DNA from 2 places in the Rhodomicrobium lacus genome. Region 1 is predicted to be linked to the other one. Evidence: riboswitches for the same ligand, from Rfam matches in the RefSeq annotation. Region 1 holds a riboswitch; the other holds the start of a gene.
What was found. Region 1 has a riboswitch for S-adenosylmethionine ahead of metX (homoserine O-acetyltransferase MetX). Riboswitches for the same ligand answer to the same signal wherever they lie in the genome.
Positions count from the first base shown of each region.

Region 2: linked by a shared signal. The riboswitch ahead of metZ (O-succinylhomoserine sulfhydrylase) and the one ahead of metX (homoserine O-acetyltransferase MetX) in region 1 are both predicted to bind S-adenosylmethionine.

Region 1 is NZ_RZNF01000012.1:26,417-36,976, forward strand. Features, by position in the region: gene metW (methionine biosynthesis protein MetW) at 1-661, opposite strand, end outside; gene metX (homoserine O-acetyltransferase MetX) at 661-1,854, opposite strand; SAM riboswitch at 1,911-1,988, opposite strand; gene EK416_RS17745 (hypothetical protein) at 2,062-2,229, opposite strand; gene EK416_RS09620 (acyl-CoA dehydrogenase C-terminal domain-containing protein) at 2,752-4,545, shown strand; gene EK416_RS09625 (GNAT family N-acetyltransferase) at 4,634-5,806, opposite strand; gene rpoN (RNA polymerase factor sigma-54) at 5,851-7,356, opposite strand; gene lptB (LPS export ABC transporter ATP-binding protein) at 7,393-8,232, opposite strand; gene EK416_RS09640 (LptA/OstA family protein) at 8,268-9,011, opposite strand; gene lptC (LPS export ABC transporter periplasmic protein LptC) at 9,008-9,826, opposite strand; gene EK416_RS09650 (ribonuclease D) at 9,930-10,544, opposite strand.
Region 2 is NZ_RZNF01000002.1:321,694-332,253, reverse strand. Features, by position in the region: gene cysG (siroheme synthase CysG) at 1-541, opposite strand, end outside; gene EK416_RS02275 (CsbD family protein) at 732-932, opposite strand; gene EK416_RS02270 (PRC-barrel domain-containing protein) at 1,094-1,474, shown strand; gene metZ (O-succinylhomoserine sulfhydrylase) at 1,520-2,713, opposite strand; SAM riboswitch at 2,754-2,831, opposite strand; gene EK416_RS02260 (hypothetical protein) at 3,087-3,749, shown strand; gene EK416_RS02255 (amidohydrolase family protein) at 4,053-5,498, opposite strand; gene EK416_RS02250 (hypothetical protein) at 5,811-6,173, opposite strand; gene EK416_RS02240 (glycine zipper domain-containing protein) at 6,987-7,292, shown strand; gene aguB (N-carbamoylputrescine amidase) at 7,386-8,240, opposite strand; gene EK416_RS02230 (agmatine deiminase family protein) at 8,240-9,265, opposite strand; gene EK416_RS02225 (hypothetical protein) at 9,374-10,560, opposite strand, start outside.

The sequences.
Region 1 (10,560 bases):
TCGGCGGTTTCTCGTCCGCCGTCAGCAGAAACACGGCCTGCTGCGCGACGATGTTGTGCAGAAAGGGCGGCACGCGGCTGCCGAGCGGGCGCCCGTGCGGCGACAGCGCGAAGGAGCGCTCGATCTTCGCGCCCACGACGACGCAAAGCTCGCGGAAGTCGGCGATGGTGCAGAAGTGAATGTTCTGCGTCTGATACCAAGGCTCCGGCAGGTTCCACGTCATGGGCATGCGCCCCTTGAACAGGATCTGTGAGCGAATGCGCCAGTGTCCGAAATTCGGGAACGAGACGATGACATGGCGTGCGATGCGCAGCAATTCCTGAAGAACCTCCTTCGGGCGCGTCGTGGCCTGAAGCGTCTGCGACAGGATCGCGTAATCGAACGCCCAATCGGGATAGTTCACGAGGTCGTGGTCTGCGTCGCCCTGAATCACGGACAGGCCTTTTGCGACGCAGAAATTCACACCGGACTGCGAAAGCTCGATGCCGCGCCCGTCGACCTTCTTCTTTTCTTCGAGAAGCTTCAAAAGCTCGCCCGTGCCGCAGCCGACATCGAGCACGCGCGCGCCATCCTCGACCATTCCCGCGATCAACAGAAGGTCTATGCGGTGCTGCGCCGTCTGCGCTGACGCAAAAGTCGCGCGGTCCTGATAGGCCGTCATCAGATGCCCTCCCCGGAGATCCCCTCCTCCGCCGCCGTGAGCCCGCGCTTCGCGCCAGCCGACTCGAGGAAGCCGCGGACAGTGGCGAACAGTTCGGGCTCGTGCAGGAGGAACGCGTCATGGCCCTTGTCGGTGTCGATCTCCACGAAGCTGACATTGGCCGCGACCGCATTCAGCGCCTGCACGATGGCGCGGCTTTCGCGCGTCGGATAGAGCCAGTCGCTTGTGAACGACACGAGGCAGAAGCGCGCCTTCGTCCCGGTGAAGCTGTTCGCGAGGACTCCCCCGAAATCCGCAGCGAGGTCGAAATAATCCATCGCGCGCGTGATGTAGAGGTAGCTGTTGGCGTCGAAGCGATCCACGAAGCTGATGCCCTGATGGCGGAGATAGCTTTCCACCTGAAAATCGGCGTCGAAACCGAAGGTGATCTTCTGCCGGTTCTGCAGGTTGCGGCCGAACTTCCGGTGCAGCGCTTCATCGGAGAGGTAGGTGATATGCGCGGCCATGCGTGCCACCGCAAGCCCCTTCGCAGGAGTTGTGCCTTCCTCTAGATAGCGCCCGGCGCGCCATTCCGGATCGGCCATGACGGCCTGGCGGCCGACCTCGTTGAACGCGATGTTCTGCGAGGATTGGCGCGCGGCGGTCGCGATCGGCATTGCGGAAAAGACACGGTCGCCGTAGCTGGCGCACCATTCGAGCGCCTGCATGCCGCCCATCGAGCCGCCGATGACGCAGAAAAGGTCCGGGATTTCCAGATGTTCGATTAGCCGCGATTGCGCGCGAACCATGTCGTCGATTGTGATGACGGGAAAATCCAGTCCCCACGGTTTGCCGGTCGCCGGGTTGATCGATGCCGGCCCCGTCGATCCCATGCATCCGCCGATGACGTTCGAGCAGATGACGAAATAGCGCTTCGTGTCCACCGGCTTGCCGGGACCGACGAGCGTCTCCCACCAGCCGGGCTTTCCCGTGATCGGGTGCCGGTCGGCGACATGCTGGTCGCCCGTCAGCGCGTGGCAGACGAGAACCGCGTTCGTCTTGTCCGCGTTAAGTTCGCCATAGGTCTGGTACGCAATCTGAAAGGTTTCGAGCGAGCGCCCGCAATCGAGCGGCAGTGGCTCGCTGCTCTGGAATAGCTGGCACGCTAACGGTATCGTCCGGTACTCGCTGCCGGTAACAAGCAACCTGCTCATTGGCGAAACGGCCCCAACCCTCTCGACGGACGGCCGACCGTGTTAACGCGCGGGGACCGGGGCGAGCCACGGCCTTTTAGCGAGTTTTTTAACGTGGCTGCAAGCCGGCCGGCCAAATCACCACGATCCATCAATAAAGGACGCCAGACGGCCTACGTCAAGAGCAGCCTAGTCAGCGCCCCGGCCGCCCGGCGGAGAATAAGGCGATCACCCGACTTGCGTCTTGAGATCGTCTTGCGTCTGGGCGCTTCTGTCTTCAAGCCCCTTGCGATGGTGAAGGACCGTGAGAACCTCCAGCACGACGACGGCAAATTCATTGAATTGCCAGCCTCGCCGCTCGGAATCGAGCCAGAGATGTTCGATCTTCTTTTCCATCGACGTCGTGAATTTAGGCCTTGGGGGAGAGGGCACTAGTTCAATCTTCTTTTCCATCGGCGGCGCGAGCCTATTATTGATATTGGCTATCAGGCTTCTCTCTGTACGCATTACGTCCACCCCTACCCTTTATGAGTTTGATCGCGCTATTCGCCGGTTTGAATAAGGCAAGCAACTCGTCTTCTTTTTTAGAACTCGGCGATTCTGCTGTCAGACTTCAAGGCTTCACAATCATTTATAACCAGGTGATGTGGTTAGAAGCGCGCCCCTCCCAAAGTAGGAGCGAGGCGTTTTTCTCCCCAAATCCCGAACGCATTCGCAAGCTGTTGCGTCTGCGAGGGTTTCCACACAAGCACCGCTGAAGACAAAGGTCTGTGACAAAAGCCAATGCTATGCGCCTTTCGGGGGGATCGCGTTTTGCTTGCCATTGACGTATACGTAAACTACTTAACGCTTGCAGGAGCGCGACGGTCGGCGTCTAGCGGCGGACCAGCGCTGAAAATGACCGAGGGAGGGAATACGATGACCAGCTACAAGGCGCCGCTCGACGATTACCGGTTCATCCTCACCGAGCTTTGGGACGCGCGCGAACTTTCGGCTATGCCCGGATTCGAGGATGCGACGCCGGACGTCATCGCCAGCGTGCTCGATGAAGCGGCAAAATTCTGCGAGGAGGTCCTTCATCCGCTGAACCAGAGCGGTGACGCGGAAGGCTGCGCTTTCGAGAACGGCACCGTGCGCACGCCGAAGGGCTTCAAGGAAGCCTATGAAAAATATGTCGAAGGCGGCTGGCCGTCGATGACCGCGTCACCCGAACACGGCGGCCAGGGGCTGCCGCACACGGTCGGCTTCGCCATCGAGGAATTCATCTGCTCCGCGAACCTCGCCTTCGGTCCCTATCCCGGGTTGACCGCTGGCGCCTATTCGGCCCTCGCGGCTCATGCGTCCGAAAACATCAAGGCGCGCTATCTGCCGAAGATGGTGTCGGGCGAATGGTCCGGGACGATGTGCCTCACCGAGCCGCATTGCGGAACCGATCTCGGCCTCATCAGGACACGCGCCATCCCTTGCGAAGATGGTTCATTCCGCATCACCGGCACGAAGATCTTCATTACCTCGGGCGAGCACGATCTCACGAACAACATCATCCACCTTGTCCTCGCGAAGCTGCCCGATGCGCCCGCGGGGTCCAAGGGCATCTCGCTGTTCGTCGTACCGAAATTCCTGCCGAACGAAGCAGGCGAACCGGGGGAACGCAATGCCGTTTCCTGTGGTGCGGTCGAGCACAAGATGGGCATCAAGGCCTCCGCGACCTGCGTCATGAACTTCGACGGCGCAGTGGGTTGGCTCGTGGCACAGCCCAATCAGGGCATGCGCGCGATGTTCACGATGATGAACGCGGCCCGCCTCGGCGTCGGCATTCAGGGCCTCGGCATCGCCGAAATCGCCCGTCAGAACGCGGTGATCTACACGAAGGAGCGCCTGCAGGGCCGCTCGCTCACCGGCGCCAAGGCACCGGAGAGGCCCGCCGATCCTCTGATCGTGCACCCGGACGTACGCAAGAATCTGCTCGAAGCGAAGGCATTCACCGAGGGCGCGCGCGCGCTCGCGGTGCTGATCGGACTCGGCATCGACCGGGCGGCGCATCACGCCGACGCCGCCGTGCGCCAGCAGTCGAACGATCTCGTCGCGCTGCTGACGCCCGTCATCAAGGCCTATTTCACCGACATGTCGGTGGAAACGGCGATCAAGATGCAGCAGATGTTCGGCGGCCACGGCTACATCCGCGAGCATGGCATGGAGCAGTTCGTCCGCGATGCGCGCATCACCATGCTTTACGAGGGCGCAAATGGCGTGCAGGCGCTCGATCTCGTCGGACGCAAGCTGCCGCAGAACGGCGGCGCGGCGGTGCGCGCTTTCTTCGCCATGATTCAGGCCGAGATCGAAGAAACGCTCACCGATCACGACATCGCCGATATCGCGGCCGCGCTCGAAGAGGCCTTCGCGAAGCTCCAGCAGGCGACCGCCTGGCTCGCGCAGCACGCCTTCGCCAACCCGGACGAGGCGGGCGGAGCCGCGACCGACTATCTGCGCATCTTCGCGCTCGTCACCATCGGCTGGATCTGGCTGAAGACGGCTCGCGTGGCGCAGGCGAAGTTGAAGGAAGGCGGCGAGGCAGCGCCCGAAATCTACGACGGCAAGCTCAAGACCGCGCGTTTCTTCGCGGCGAAGGTGCTGCCCGAGGTGGAAGGCCGCTTCCGCATCCTGACCGGTGGCTGCAAGCCCATGATGGATATGGCCGACGAGCAGTTCTGACGGGCGACAAGCCATAATTCGGCGGCGGGCGGAAGGCCCGCCGCAGCTGCGCCGGAAGAGCGCCGTCACCGCTCAGCATCTCAGGCGTCTACTCGCACCGCCTGTAGGGAAGCGCCTCGCTCAGCGCCTCTTGCTCCTGCGCCACGGCTTCGCGTTCCTGTTCGAGAAAACGCTTGGCGGCCCGGGCCAGACCGGGGCTCGCGAAGTAATGCAGACTGTAGGTCGTTTCCGGCGCATAGCCCCGCGCGAGCTTGTGCTCGCCTTGCGCGCCCGCTTCCACATGCGCGAGCTTGCGAGCGATGGCGAAGTCGATGGCTTGATAATAACAGGCCTCGAAATGCAAAAATGTATGGCTTTCGAGGCATCCCCAATAGCGGCCATAGAGCGTGTCTCCGCCGATGAAATTCAGCGCGCCCGCGATCGGCTCACCGTGGCGCATCGCCATGACAAGGAGGATGCGGTCGGCCATTGCCTCGCCGATGAGGCTGAAGAAGGCGCGCGTCAGATAGGGGCGCCCCCATTTGCGACTGCCGGTATCCATGTAGAACGCGAAGAACGCATCCCAGTGCGCCTCCTTGATGGCGCTTCCGGTGAGCCATTCAAACGCGATCCCGCTCGCGCGGGCCTGCTCGCGCTCCTTGCGCACGGCCTTTCGTTTTCGAGAGGCGAGCGACGCGAGGAAGTCGTCGAAGCTCGTATAATCCCGGTTGTGCCAGTGATATTGCGTGTCGGTGCGCTGCAACAGACCGAACCCGCCGAGCGACGCCCACTCGTCCCTCGATGCAAAGGTGACATGCCAGGACGACGCATCGCTCGCCTTCACCAGCTCGACGGCGGCGGACGAGAGGAGCGCGCGAGCCTGCTCCGCATCGACGCCAGGCCGCACCAGAAGCCGCCGTCCCGTGACCGGCGTGAACGGCACCGCCGTCTGAAGCTTCGGATAATAGCGGCCGCCCGCGCGCTCGTAAGCCTCCGCAAAGGGGTAATCGAAGACGAATTCGCCATAGGAATGCGATTTTGCGTAGCACGGCATCACCGCCGCCACCTCGCCCCTCTCGTCCGTCAGCGCGAGATGGCGGGGAGCCCAACCCTTTTCCGCGGTGGCCGAGCCGCTTTCTTCGAGCGCCGACAGAAAGGCGTGCGCGATAAACGGATTGAATGGAAGGCCCTGCGGGTTGGCACATGCGTCCCACGCCGCTGCCGGGATATCGCGGATGCGGTCATAGACGCTGACGCTCCAGGCGCCGGGTTCAGCGGTCAAATTACGGCTCCCGCCTGTCTTTTCTGCGTGCCCGCCAGTGAGGCCTACGCGGCGTTCGCGCGCTTCAGCCTCCGGCGCGCAGCGGACGAAGGAATGCGCAACGCATCGCGATACTTTGCCACCGTACGGCGCGCGATGTCGATGCCGTCGGCCTTGAGCATGGTCACGATCCGGTCATCGGACAGGATCTCCTCGGGCGACTCGTTCAGGATGAGTTCCTTGATGCGGTCGCGAACCGCTTCCGAGGAATGAGCCTCGCTCGACGCGCTCGCCGAGGCGATGGCCGACGTGAAGAAATACTTCATCTCGAAGATGCCGCGCGGCGTCTGGATCGCCTTGTTGGATGTGACGCGGCTCACGGTCGATTCGTGCATGCCGATCTTCGCCGCGATCTGGCGCAGGTTGAGCGGCTTCAGATGCCGCACGCCGTGATCGAAGAATGCAGACTGCTCCTCCACCATCGCCGTGGCGACCTTGAGGATGGTCGAAAGCCTTTGTTCGAGGCTCTTTACGAGCCAGTTCGCGGAAGAGAGACGGTCTGAGAGGTAGTTGCGCTCGCTATCGGACCGACATCGGTTCTTGAGGCTTGCATAATAGGCGCGGTCGACGGCGAGCGACGGCGCCGCCGACGGGTTCAGTTCGGCCCGCCATTCGCCATCGGGGCCGCGCCGCACGATGACGTCCGGCACCAGGGTCTCGATCTCGGCATGCTCGAAAGCCGCGCCGGGCTTGGGGGTCAGCGCGCGCAGCTCCTGCAGCATCTCACGCAGGTCGTCCGCGTCGACGCCGCAGACGCGCCTGAGCTTCTGCATGTCGCAGGCGGCAATGAGATCGAGATGGGCGAGAAGCCGCTCCATGTAGGGATCGCAGCGATCCTTCTCGCGAAGCTGGATGGCGAGGCACTCCGCGAGATCGCGCGCGCATACACCCACCGGATCGAAGGTTTGCAGCACACCCAGCACCCGCTCGATATCATCGAGCGGCAGCGAAAGAAGCTCGGCCGCGTCTTCGAGCGGAGAGCGGATATAGCCGTCTGCATCGACAAGGTCGATGAGGTAGCGGGCGATGAACCGATCCTGCGGGTCAGGAAATGCGAGTTGGGCCTGTTCATTCAGATGATCGGTGAGCGACTCCGCCTGGGAGAGCGTGGCGAAGGGATCGTAATCCTCGCTCGGAGAACCGGTCTTCCCGCTGGTCGAAAGCCATTCCGCCTCCGGTGAAGCGGCGGACGGGGCACCCTCATAGGCGCGATCGCCGGGGGTTTCCGGCTCCCAGTCGGTTTCGGCAACGGCTTCGACGGCGGGGGCGGCATCGCGCGCATCGAAGGCCGGAACATCCGCATCCGAGCCGGACGCGGCATCACCGTTCGGCGGCGGCGCTTCTCCATCCGCGCGCTCCTCGGCGGCGAGCAGAGGATTATCGCGGATCTCGTTTTCGATATAGGACTGAAGTTCGATGGCTGAGAATTGCAGAAGCTTGATCGCCTGCCGAAGCTGAGGCGTTATAACAATTTTCTGGGTTTGCCGTTGCTCAAGCCTTAGTTGGAGCACATCACCACCAATGCGTAAGCGAGACCCTTTCAGCCGCTACCGCGAAAACATGTCGCCCAGATAAACGCGTCGGACATCCTCGTTGGCGACCACCTCGGCGGGCGTGCCCTCCGTGAGAACACGACCGTCATAGATGATATATGCACGGTCAATTAAGTCCAGAGTTTCGCGCACATTGTGATCGGTGATGAGAACACCGATGCCGCGATCGGTCAGGTGCGTCACGAGTTGGCGGATATCGCCGATCGCGATAGGGTCGATACCCGCGAACGGCTCGTCGAGAAGAACGTAGGACGGATTGCTCGCAAGCGCACGCGCGATCTCGCACCGACGCCGCTCGCCGCCCGACAGCGCGATGGACGGCGACTTTCTCAGACGGCCGATCTTGAACTCGTCGAGGAGTTCGTCGAGCCGCCTCTTGCGCTCTTTCCGGTTCGGCTCGGAAACTTCCAGCACCGCCATGATGTTGTCTTCGACCGACAGTCCACGGAAGATGGATGCCTCCTGCGGCAGGTAGGCGATGCCGAGCCTTGCGCGGCGATACATGGAAAGCGCGGTCACGTCGTAACCGTCGATATGCACGTTTCCTTCGTCCGGCTTGATCAGCCCCGTGATCATGTAGAACACGGTGGTTTTGCCCGCGCCGTTCGGGCCCAGAAGGCCGACGGATTCGCCGCGCTTCAGGTTGACGCTGACGCCCTTCACCACCATGCGCTTCTTGAAGCTTTTCTTTACGCCGTTCACGACGAGTTGCTCGCGAACCTGCGGGACGGGACGGCGCTCGCGGAGCACCAGGGGTCCCTCATTCCAGCCGGACTCCGCCTGCGGACGCTGCCCCATTCTCGGAAATGGCTGATCCTTGTCGAGAACGACCATGAAAATCTCACGCCTTGGCTTCGGTTGCGGTCACGTTACTGGCTTTGCGGCTGCCAGCCGGATCTCGGCTGTGGCTGTGGTTCCGCGGGGGCTGCATCCCTTTTCTTCTTGCCGCCGAGCGGTGAATCGGCCGGGAGGACGCTTTTTGCCGCCCCCTGATCGAAAACGGCCTGAACGCGGCCCTTCTCCGGAATTACCGTCGCACGGCCGGTTTCAAGGTCGATGCTGAGTTGCTTGCCCTTCACGACGTTGGCTTTCTGGGTGAGGATCACTTCCTTGCCGGTCATGGTGATCTTCTGGCCCTTGACGTCGTAGAGCGCCTCGTCGCCCGTGACCTCCTGCTCGTCCTTCTTGTTCGTGACGACGACATGGCCGCCGAGCGCACGGATGTAGCGGATCTGGCCGCTGGAAATCGGGTCGGCGGCGGCCCCGTCCGTCGTCTTCGGAGCTTTTCCGGGCGAGTCGCCCGGCGCGGCGGACACTTTCTGTGCCTTGCCGCTCGCGGCTTCTGCCGCCTGGCGTTCATAGGTGACTTCGAGGCGTGGCGCTTTCAGATTGTAATCGCCCTGGTTCGCCGAAACATTGCCGATGAAGATGGCAACGTGACGCTTGTCGTCCACCTCAAGGCGGTCTGATTCTATGTCGATAGGCTTTTTCGCATTGTCACCCGAACCGATCCCGCGGAAACCCGAGCCGGGAGTCTGGGCGTGGGACGGCGGGGAAAGGACCGCCGCCGCCATCAGGATTGCGAACGCAAGGAGCGCCTTCTTCGCGATCATCGATTGAGCCCTCCTTCGCTTGCCATGCCGTTCGTCGCGTCATCGGGCGAACCGATTGCGGGAGCCGCCGACCATGTGCCGCCATCGGGTTGCAGCTGCTGAGGCGACGTTTTCGGCTGAGCCTCGCCTGCCGCCGGTTCCTGCCGCTCGACATGCGTGCGGACGTTGCCTTCGAAGATTGCGCGGCTTTCGCCCCAGTACAGCGTCACACCATCTGCGTGAATCGTGCTCTCATGAAGGCGAACGACAACGGGCGTATTCGAGATCGCCTTCTGCTCCTTCATGAAGGCAGTCGCGGTCTGGAACTCGGCCACAAGGCCCGGCTCGCGCCGGATCGTGACGCCATTGTTGAACGTGATCTGATCGGCCTTGCTGTTGTGGGTGCCGTCAGGTGCGGTGAGCGTCGTCACCTTGCCGTCCTGCCCCGTCATGCGGCCGCGCACATTCACGAGATACATTTCATCCGCCTTCACCGACGCCTGCGTCGCCGTGTCGGCTGTGAAATCGTAGGATTCGTTCTTCTCGTTCACGCCGCGCACGTGGGGCTCGATCATCTTGAGAGCGCCCTTCTCAAGCTCGATGGCGCGAACGCTGGCCGTGCCGCGTCCCTTGTCGACCGAAACGCGCAGGAAAGACGGCAGCGCATAAAGGCTGAGAATGCCCATCGCCATCAGCGGCAGCGCGATCCTCAGGACCCGCACGCGTTGCGAATGTCGCCGTGCGAGCCGGAATTCGCGGTCGCGGTCGACACCGCGTCCCGCTCCCCGCGCCATGCCGGGACTGCGGCCGAGGGGAGACGTGGTTGCAACCGCCATCGTTCACCCCCCGCTGCGCCGAGCAAGAAAGCGCGGCGGCCAGATGTCAGGCCGTATCGCGTTTCCGAACGGAAAACCGGCTCCCGCTTTTCCCGCAATTGCTCTAGTGATTGAAGACATCCGCGTCGTCATGCCAGCCTTTCAGGTCGAGTTCGGCGCGGTAAGGCAGGAAGCCGAAACAGGCCGCCGCCAGCTCGGATCGCCCTTCCCGGACAAGCAGCGCATCGAGCTTTTCCTTCAGGGCGTGCAGGTGAAGCACGTCGGATGCCGCGTAGCTGAGTTGCTCCGGCGTGAGTTTCGCCTGCCCCCAGTCGGAAGTCTGCTGCTGCTTCGACAGCTCGACGCCGAGAAGTTCGCGGCAGAGATCCTTGAGCCCATGACGCTCGGTGAAGGTACGCACGAGCTTCGCCGCGATCTTGGTGCAATAGACGGGACTCGTCTGCACGCCGAGATAATGCTGCATCACCGCGACGTCGAAGCGTCCGAAATGGAAGATCTTGAGAACCGCGGGGTTGGTGAGCAGCGCCTTCAGATTGGGCGCGTCGTAGCGACCCTTCTCAAACTGCACGAGATGCGCGTTTCCGTCGCCAGCCGAGAGTTGGACGACGCAAAGCCGGTCGCGGTGCGGCTTGAGGCCCAGCGTTTCCGTATCGATGGCGACGGAGGCGCCAAAGTCGATACCCGGAGGCAGATCGTTCAGATGCACGGTGATTGTCATGGTCTGGGCATTTCTT
Region 2 (10,560 bases), on a different contig from region 1:
TTTCCCAGAAGCGGCGGCGTTGCGAAAGGTCCGAAAGCCGCTCTCCGAGGCGGTCGCGATATGAGCCGACGAGCGCGACAAGGCGGCCATAGGCGGCGGGGATTGTGCTTTCGAGCCGTGCGCGGATCATGCGCGCGAAGATGGGCGACGCGCCGCCGGTCGAAATGGCTATCACAAGCGGATCGCGTTCGACGATGGCGGGCATGATGAAGTCGCAAAGCTCGGGCGTGTCGGCGACGTTGACGGGCACGCGCGCAGCACCTGCGAGCGCCGCCATCGCCTCGTCTTGGGTCCGGTCGCCGGTCGCGGCGAAGGCAAGCGCGAGGCCCGCCATGTCGCCGGGCGACGGGGCCCGCGTCTCGTGCCTGAAATGAGGATCGTCAATAAGGGCGCGAAAATCGTCGCTCAGATGGGTGGCGAAGACGCGGACGCGCGCGCCCGCGCGAAGGGCAAGCTCCGCGCGACGGGCTGCGGGCGCGCCGCCACCGGAGACGGCAACGTTTTTGCCCTTGAGTTGGAAGAAGATGGGAAGCTGTTCCACGGGTCGGCTCACTTTTTGGGCTGTAGGGCTAACCCATCGCGCGCGGTTTTGCGCGGGAAAAATGATGCCGTGCCATACAAGGTGACGATTCGGCCGTCCTGGCAGTTCGCCCCCGCCCCGCGAAACACGAAAAGGCCCGCGCGAGGCGAGCCTTGTTCGGTGCGGCTCAAGCCGCCAAAGCAGAAGCGTGTCAGTGAAGCGAACGATGCCACTCGTCGACCTGACGCTCCGCTTCCTCCTTGGTTACGCCATAACGTTCCTGAATTTTGCCGGCGAGTACTTTGGCATCGCCCTTGGCTTCGGTCAGGTCGTCGTCGGTAAGCTTGCCCCATTGCTGTTGCACCTTACCCTCGAACTGTTTCCAGTTCCCAGAGATCTGATCCCAATTCATGGATATATCCTCCGTTTGACTGAAGAGGTGAACGATTTCCTGCGGGGAAAGTTCCAGGCGACGGTTGAAACCTTGGACAGAGCCTTGGCTTATTTGCTGCCGAAGCGGCGGCAAGGGAACGAGACCGCCCGGGCCTTGTTTCGCGCGGAGGAGGACTGAACATGTCAACAGACGCGATAAAACCCGGCCGGAAGCTGATTTCGAGCGACGATGTCGAAGGCGCTTATGTCTACGGCGGCGACGATGAGCGGATCGGAACGATCGAGGAAGTCATGATCGATTGCCTGGGCGGACGTGTCGCCTATGCCGTCGTGGACTTCGGCGGATTCCTTGGCATCGGACGGAGCGAGCGCCCCATTCCGTGGTCGGCGCTGAGCTACGACGCGGACCTCGACGCTTTCCGCACCGACATAACGAAGGAACAGCTCGAAAACTCGCCGCCGCTCGACGACGACAGCTTCGCGAACGCGGACTGGGAAAGCCGCACGCACGAGCATTACACCGTGCAGCCTTACTGGTCGAACCCGTCGATCAATCGGTGAAGATGAGCGAATACCGGAGCGCTGGCGCTCCGGTATTGGATGCGATCAAATTCCGGCGAGTGCCTGCGCTATGTCTTCGATGAGGTCGTCCGGGTGCTCAAGACCAACAGAAAGCCTGAGCGTTCCCGGCGTGATGCCAAGTTCCGCCTTGGCTTCGTCCGACAGTTTCTGATGGGTGGTCGTGGCCGGGTGCGCGATCAGCGACTTGGCGTCGCCGAGATTGTTCGAGATCTTGATAAGGCGCAGTGCATCCATGAACCGGAACGCGGCGTCCTTATCCACGTCGAGCGAGAAGGCCACCAACGGGCCGCCGGATGCCATCTGCCGTTTCGCGAGCGCCGCCTGCGGATGGTCCGCGCGGCCCGGATACATCACGCGCGCGATGCCGCGCTGTTCGCTCAGAAAATCCGCGATCTTCGCCGCGCTTGACGTTTCGCGCTCGACCCGCACGGGCAAGGTTTCGAGGCCCTTCAGCAGCACCCAGGCGTTGAACGCGGAGAGTGTCGGGCCGGTCTGGCGCAGAAAGCCCTGCACATGATCGGTGATGAATTTCTCGGTCGACAGAATGACGCCGCCGAGGCAGCGCCCCTGCCCGTCGATGTGCTTGGTCGCCGAGTAGATCACGACGTCGGCGCCGAACTTGAGAGGCCGTTGCAGAAGCGGCGTCGCGAAGACGTTGTCCACCATCAGGATCGCGCCCGCGTCATGCGCGATGCCGGCGACGCCTTCGAGATCGACGAGATCGAGCGTGGGGTTCGCGGGGCTCTCGCAGAACAGCACGCGCGTATTCGGGCGGATGGCAGCGCGCCAGGCATCGAGGCTGCTGCCGTCCACGACGGTCGATTCGATGCCAAAGCGGGGAAGGATATCCTCGATGATGGCGCGGCTTGCGCCGAAGACGGCCTTCGCGCCGATCACATGATCGCCAGCCTTGAGGTAGGAAGCGAGCGAAGCGAACACCGCCGCCATGCCCGAAGCCGTGCCGCGCGCGGCCTCGGCGCCTTCGAGCGAGGCGATGCGCGTCTCGAACATGGTAACGGTCGGGTTGCCGTATCGGCTGTAGACATAGCCTTCGGCCTCGCCCTTGAAGCGGGCTTCGGCCTCGGCGGCGCTTTCATAGGTGAAGCCGGAGTTCAAATAGAGCGCTTCCGAGGTCTCGCCGTGGGGCGAGCGCAGCGTGCCTGAATGGACGAGAAGCGTATCTTGATGGAGGCCGTCGGGCCCCTGTTGGTCGGACATCGTCACTCTCTCATGGGCGCTAAATGCCGTAAGCCTTCGGGAGAGAGGGCGAGCGGCCTTTTAGCAATTTGTTTAGCGTGGCTGCAAGCCGGCCGGCAAAAGGACCACGTTCTGCATAGAAAACGCCGCGTTGCGTCTCATGTCAAGAGGCGGCGGCGGTTGCGAGCGGATTTACGGAGCCTGGAACGAGGCCGAATGCGGTCATTGACGGGCGCTCGAAGCGGCAGCAATTAGAGGTGGTGAGCAGACATTTCTTCTTGCCCTTTTTGTGGGTTCAGCTCCAAAAATCTCTTATTGCCTCCAATCGGCATAGCGTTCGGTCGCGATGGACGCTAGTAGGTGCTGCGCAAAGGTTGATTCCAAGGTATAAAGCATGACGGCCACTAAAATTTGGTACTTCATCAAATTCTTCAGCGAAGAACGGTACGCAGAATCATTTATGCGGGGGCAACTTTACCTAAATCGTCTTTCGTATTTTAGGAAACTGGAGTGTTCCATCGATGATGATGGCAGGGCGGACACGCATGAAGGCGTTGCAATGTGGTGGCAGCCACAAGATATTCGTATAAATCTGAGTGTTCCCGGAATCGGTGATATCGAGATAACAAAAGATGACTTAGCAGCTCCCGTCTCAACATCTTATCAATACCACGAAGACCTACATATAATTTGTCTATATTCTATATATACTAACGGATATGGTGCAGTAGATGGAAAATTCCATCTTGACAAAGAGCAAGCAGCGGATTTCCAAAGCCAGATTTTGATTGATGAGCGATGCCTGAAATTTGGTTCATATGCCGTTATCACGCCCGCCGTACCATTCCTGGCCCAGGTCAAGGAAGCGTTGCAGCGTCGCGGTCAATGGTTTCGAGGGAGTCTCGTGGAATACTATGACGATGAGATGTTCCACGGCGAATTTGCATCGCAAGATGTAGCATTCAAGAAGCAAAAGCAATTTGCCTATCAAAAAGAATTCAGGATATGCCTGCAAACAGGCACACAAGGAGAAGACCCTATTTTCCTCGAGGGTTAGGGATTTAAACCACATAAGCGCGAAGATGAATTCTTCAAAACTCAACGATATTTTTGAACTCAAATTAGATAAAACCCCTGCAATAGCATCACACGAAACTCCCTAAACCAACAGCTAACCTGCAAGGTGTTTTGCATGATTGGCGACAGCCGTTTAATGCTTCTAGCTTAATTTCCGCTTGTTGGGGCTCTCCGGCATTAAGTTCGAAGATTCCGAACGGCTGCTATCGCCCCCTCTCCGCCTTCGCCATCCAGCCGATTCCGTGCCGGAACCGGCTGGATCGCCAAACCGCTGCAAAAGCGATTACGCGGCAAGCGAGGCGGGCCGTTCCGCCGCGATCGGCCGCGCGCAGGCCCATTTCGCCACCTGCTGGATGTCGTAGAAGCGGCAGGCCTCCATGAGCATCCGGCATTCGGTCCACACATCGCCGTCCACGATGGGCATGAACAGGTCGTGGATGTTGTCGACGCCGAGATAGGTCCGCACGCCCGCCGCGAGCAGCTTCGGGAACGGCGCGATGGAATTGTGCAGCGGCGCCGTCATCGGCAGTTGCGCCATGCTGAGCGCGGCGGACGGACAGATCACGATGCCCAAGTCGGCGTCGAGGATCTTCTGGATGATGCGGTCCTGCTCGCGCTCGCTTTTCGCGCCGAGCGAAATCGCATGGACGCCGAAGACGCGGCCCTGCATGCCGTGCTCGATGGTCTTTTCGGCGAGAAGCTCCGTCTCGTTTTCGAGCGGATTGTTCTCCTGATCCACGTGCACGTCTACCGGCTTGCCGAGGCGTTTCGCGAGGTCGAGGATCGTGTCGAGATGCGCTTCGGGGCGGGGACGGTCGCGCGAGGGGAGCCCTCCGCAATAATCGGCCATCGCGCAGGCTTCGGCGTATTGCTCGTAGGACGCCGGGTCGAGCACACCTTGCAGCGGTTGCACGCCGACCTCGAAGTGAATTTGATCCGCATAGCGCTTCTTCACCTCGACCGCCGCCTTGATCGGCAGCAGCCCCACGGTCGAGTCCGCGTCCACCATCGTCCGGCAATAGGTCACGCCTTGCGCGATCATCGTCTCAAGGCCGCGGCTGATGCGCTCGACGAGGTCGTCGTGGGTGTAATTTTCCTTGAGGTAGCGGTAGATCTCCCATTTCTTCTGCATGTCGACCTGGCTGAGACGCAGGTTCTCCATGTTGACGAGGTAGGCCTTGTCGAAATGGGCGTGATGGCTCGCGAAGCCGCCAAGCTTCTCGACCGCCTCCATGAAGTGAAGGCGAAGGTTCCATGGCTCGGAGTTGTCGGAGAGCTTGTAGCGGAAGGTGCCCTTGTTGGTATCCCGAACGATCTGCTGCAAGGTCTCGATGCCGACGTCGCAATCGGTGATGAGCGGGATGCCGTTCTCGATACAGAGCTTGCGGATGAGCTTGGCGTCGGACGATTCATCGTAGTCGTTGTCGCCAGTCAGCACATTGATGACGAGATCGAAGCGGTTCTCGTTCAGGAAGGTGCGGATGTTCGGCGCGCGTCCATCGGTGATCTTGTGAATTTCAACCGTGTCGATACCATGCCGCGTAAGAAACCTGTGCGTGCCCGGCGTTGCAAAGACATCGACTTCAAGGCTTAGAAATTGCTGGATCGCGGGAAGCATTCTTGCCTTGTCGTCCTCCTTGCCCGCGCTGATCAGAACTTTTTTTCTGCTCTTTCGCCCCAAAAGCTTAAGATTGAAGGCGAGCATTTCCAGCGATATACCGTCGTTCATTCCATTTACCCCTTGCGTGATATTCCCCCCTTGTGCTACGTCTCCGGCTTCTCCTTCTTCCATGCGCCGATGAACTTGCCGAAACTTGCCCCTCCGCAAATGGCCGCATGGTGATGAAATGCGCCTCGCTCGTCAATGACGAAATCGCACTTTCGGGAAAATTCACGTTTTTGGGAAATTCAATCCGGCGTTCGCGTATCGCGACCGCGCGTCTTGCGGATGGCTGGCGTTCGGGAAAAGTCAAAACATTGCGATAGGCGCCGAGATCCGCGGCGCTGACGTTCTCCCGCCTTGCGGCCGGGAGCGGCGTGCTCAGGCGGGGGGCTTCAGCAGGAAACCGGCCTTGTTCATGCACGCCGTGAAGGTTGCGGCGTACATCTCGTCCGCCTGCCGCCGCGTCCGGATCGTCGCACCGAGATTGACGTTGTCGCCGGAGGACGAAGCCCGTTGCGAATGGTCGGACTGTCCCGCCTTCTGCACGGAAACGCTCGCCGCGAGCGCCTTGGCCTTGCAGTCGTTTTCGGCGAATTGCTGGGCGAGTTCCCGCTCCGTTGCCGTCTTGTACCGTTCCGGCTCGGTCAGAACAAACTGATTCGCTGTCGGGGCCGTCGTCGCCGTGGGAGCGCAGGCGACGGCGACGAGCGGCAATGCCATAAGCGGAAACGAACGCAGCACGGGATTTCGATCCCTGATCGATAGGATTTTATGTGCTTTAGCAACAAAATGCGCCGAGTGGAAGCCTGAGCTTCGTCCATGCTTAACGGGCGGCGGTCGCCATGCTCAGGCTACGGGGGGAATGGCGCGCCATAGACAGTGAAGATGAGAACTCCTATGTGCTGCGCTACAACAACTGGTTGGTCAAGGTCGGGTCCACCAAAATTTAGAAAAACAACTGAGCTAGGATCAGCATCATACATTTCACATGCTTTTCGCATCATGCCGATTGAATGTGATCCGATCCATAGCTGGGATTTCCCGGGTCGGAGCTCTGTCAATTCTCCGAGCAAAGCGCCTTTGACTTTGGTATTCATATGACTTTATCTGGAATATCACAAATCACCAGATTAGAAAATCTGCGAAATTCCTTTAGTCGTTCGCTCGATATACGCAGATCCCCCAAAAAAGTCATCTTGCATGAGCATTAAATAGATTTACAAAATGTATCCATTCAAACAACTCCACCAGCCCCCCGTAAAGCCCCGCGCGCCGATCCAGTATTCATCGATCTCCGCGACGTCGAGGCTCGCCACCAGCACACCCTCGTCCGTGTCGGTAAGTCCGCGACGAACTCGCCCGTGTCGTCGGCGATGAGCGCGCCCCGCCAAGTCTTACTCTTGACCAAATTTCGCGGGAGACTTGGTCAACACGTTTTTATCGGCAGTAACGCAACGTGAGCCGCACATTTCAACAGAATTCGCCCTGCGCGAGGCGTCGACCAGCGGGCGGGCGAAAGGTGTGCAGCCACGAACGTCGGAAAGGGGCGCAGCAATGCTTAAGAAAATCGGGCTGGCGGCGATGTTGGGGTTGGCGGCGACGATGCCGGCGCAGGAAGCGAGCGCGCAGGATGCTCTTGGCGGGGCGCTGTTTGGCGGCGCGGCCGGCGCAATCCTCGGCGGCGCGGTTGGCGGCGGCCGGGGAGCCGCTATCGGCGCCATCGTCGGCGCGGGAACGGGAGCGGCCATCGCCGCCGAAGGCGAACGCCGCCGCAGCGGCTATTATTACTACCGTGACGGCTGCTATCTGCAACGCCCCGATGGCGTTTGGGTCCGGGCGCATCCGCGCTATTGCTATTAATCGGGGATAGTCGGCTCGTCCTTGCTCTTTGGACGGGCCATATTCATCGTTCAGCACGAACGGAACGGGGCGCAGCGCGCTCCTCTTTCCGTTTCACTCCACCAACCCGCCATAAAGCCCCGCGCGCCGATCCCGGAAAAAACCCCAGTCGGCGCGGTATTCCTCGATTTCCGCGAGGTCGAAGCTCGCCACCAGCACGCCCTCGTCCGTGTCGCCGAAATCCGCCACGAAGGCGCCCGTGTGGTCGGCGATGAAGCTGTGGCCGTAGAAGCACTGCGCCGCGCCGTCGTTATCCTCAAGCCCGATGCGGTTCGCCGCCACCACGGGGATGGCGTTCGATACGGCATGGCCCTGCATCGCGCGCTGCCAGCGGCGGTGCGTGTCGAGCGCGGTGTCGTAGGGCTCGGAGCCGATGGCGGTGGGGTAGAACAGCACGTCGGCGCCCTGGAGCGCCATGGCGCGCGCCGCTTCGGGAAACCACTGGTCCCAGCAGATGCCGACGCCGATGGTCGCGAAGCGCGTCTTCCACGCCTTGAAACCGGTGTTGCCGGGGCGGAAGTAATATTTTTCCTGATAGCCGGGGCCGTCGGGAATGTGGCTCTTGCGATAGACGCCGAGCACCTCACCGTCCGCGTCCGCGATGGCGACACTGTTGTAATAGGCGGGGCCGTCCTTCTCGAAGAAGGAGATCGGGATCACGAGCCCAAGTTCCCCGGCGAGTTTCGCAAGCGCGGTCACGCAAGGGTGCTCACGCGCAGGGTATGCCGTGGCGAACCATTTCGGGTCCTGCCGCGAGCAGAAATAGATGCCCTGGAACAGCTCCGACGGCAGCACCACCTGTGCGTCGAGCGCGGCGGCTTCGCGGATGAAGAGTTCGGTCTTCGCGATGTTCTCCGCGATATCCGGGCCGTAGGCGGTCTGGATCGCCGCGACTGTAAGCTTTGCCATCAGGCCGGTTCCTGCTGAGTGATGCAATGGAATGAGCCGCCGCCCGCATCGCCGAAGCCGAGGAGCCCGCGCGAGGGCACGCCCGCGACGCGGCGGCCCGGGAAAACCTCGCGGAGCGCGCCAAGCGCCGCGTCCTCGGTGGCGGTGCCGTAAACGGGAACCACGACGACGCCATTCGCGATGATGAAATTCATGTGCGAAGCGGGTGAGATTTCGCCAATCGGGTTTCGGTAGCGGCCGACGCCCGGCACGCGCACCACATCGAACTTGCGTCCGAGGGCATCCCTCGACGCTTCGAGCGTGGCCGCAATGGCGTCGAGCGTCGCGGCGTTGGGATCGTCGTCGCCTGCTGGCGCTTGGCAGACGACGACGCCCGGCGCGACGAAACGCGCTATGTTGTCGATATGGCCATCGGTGTGGTCGTTCGCCAGCCCCTCGTCGATCCAGACGATCTTTTTCGCGCCGAGCGCCACGCCGAGCGCCGCTTCCGCATCGGCTCGGGTCCAGCCGTTGCGGTTGGGGTTGAGGGTCGTCTGGCGCGTGGTCAGCACGGTGCCCTGCCCGTCATGATCGATGGCGCCGCCTTCCAGCACGAAATCGAAGCGGCACACGGGCGCGCCCGCGCGCCGTGCGATCTCGTCGCCGACGGTCGCGTCGTCCGGCAGGTCGAACTTGCCGCCCCAGCTATTGGTTGCGAAGCGCAGCGCGATCTTTTCGCTTGTGCCGTCATCGTGGGAGCGGCGCGCGAAGATCGGCCCGGTATCGCGCAGCCAGATGTCGCCGTAGCGCGCGGGCACGATTTCAGCCGCGCCGCCGAGCGCCGCGCGCGCCGAAGTCTCCGCCTCCGTGCCGTTCACGAGAAGCCGCACCGCGTTGCCGTCCGCCAGCGTTCTCACGAGCGCCGCCACATCGCGGCGAGGCGTTTCGAGATCGCCATTCCATTCGCGCGGATCTGCGGGCCATGCCGTCCATATTGCCTTTTGCGGCGCCCACTCCGCCGGTACCGAAATCGTATCGCCGCCCATCGCTCTCGTGTCCTTCTCTCATGCCGACATCTAACGCGTCTGCCGAGGAGTTCAAGCCGACAAGCAGGCGGCGCTCATGAGATCGCAACGCCCGGCAAGCGCGAGCAATCACGCCCGCGCCGGTCGCCGCCGCTCATGGAACCACACACGATAGTCCTGCATCTTCGTCCGCTGGGCCGCGGGCGCGCGACGCTTGCATGTCGAGGCCTCGTCGGTTCCTTCCGCCGCGGCCCAGCGCAATTCCACACAATCGTTGACATTGTAAGCCATTTCCAGCGCCACCGACCGCTCGACCACGTCGCGAAGGGCAAGCGTCCATGGAGAACCATCGCTTCTCGTGTAGGAGAATGTGCGGCTCGAAAGCTCCGATGCGAGGGTGTTTTCGAGCTCGGCTTTTACGTCCGCCGCGCTCTTGTCCTTTGGCATGGCGTAGCGCTCAGGGCGCCGGGCGACGCGATCCGGGAAGCCGCGCGCGACATCGATTGCAATCAGAAGCCGCAAATCGCGCGATGGCGTCGCGAAGTCCTCCCACGCACCCGCGGCCTCGAAGATCGACGGGCCATCGGGCATCTCGGCATCTCCGCGATTGCCGCTCTGGAACTTCCGGCCGTTCTCGACCGACGTTATGCGCGCCTTGACCTGCTCTTCGAGCGCGGCGATCACCTCCAGCAGGGCGCGGGACGGGTCCAGCGGCTCCGGCGACATCACATCTTCCATGCGGTCGTAAAAGTCTTCGACGCCGAGCCGGGACTGATCGAGAGAGAAGTCGCCATACTGTGGGCTGTTCGAGATTTCGACGTTCGATAGACGTCTCAGCGCGCCGCCATCTTGCACGATCGGCCGGAAACGCTTGAACCCCGGGCTTCCAAGCGCGGGATTTTGCGCAAACAGGAAGTTGCCGCGCCAGAAGCGCTTGCGGGCGACGGTGCCGTCCGGCTGTCCATCCACCGCGAGGAAGACGCCGGCCCTTCCTTCGGACTGTGGCACATGCTTCACCAGCATGAGCACATGCCCGTAAGGGTCGGCATAGATCGTCCCGGGCCGAAGCGTCTGCGCACTGAGCGGCACCGGGTAATAATCGGTATTGCTGTCGTTGGCCGAGGTGCGCGCGGACCCGGAATGGACGCCATCGGCCACGGCGGGGAGATAACGCGCGAACGACGCGGCGAGTCCGAGTTTTTGCGGCGGTGTTCGGGATGGCGGCGCTGGCTGGCGGAACAGCACCGGCAAGGGCGACGCGCCGTCCGGCCTCGGCGGCCGCGCCGGCTCGAAAGTCCGGATGTTCGACCACTCGA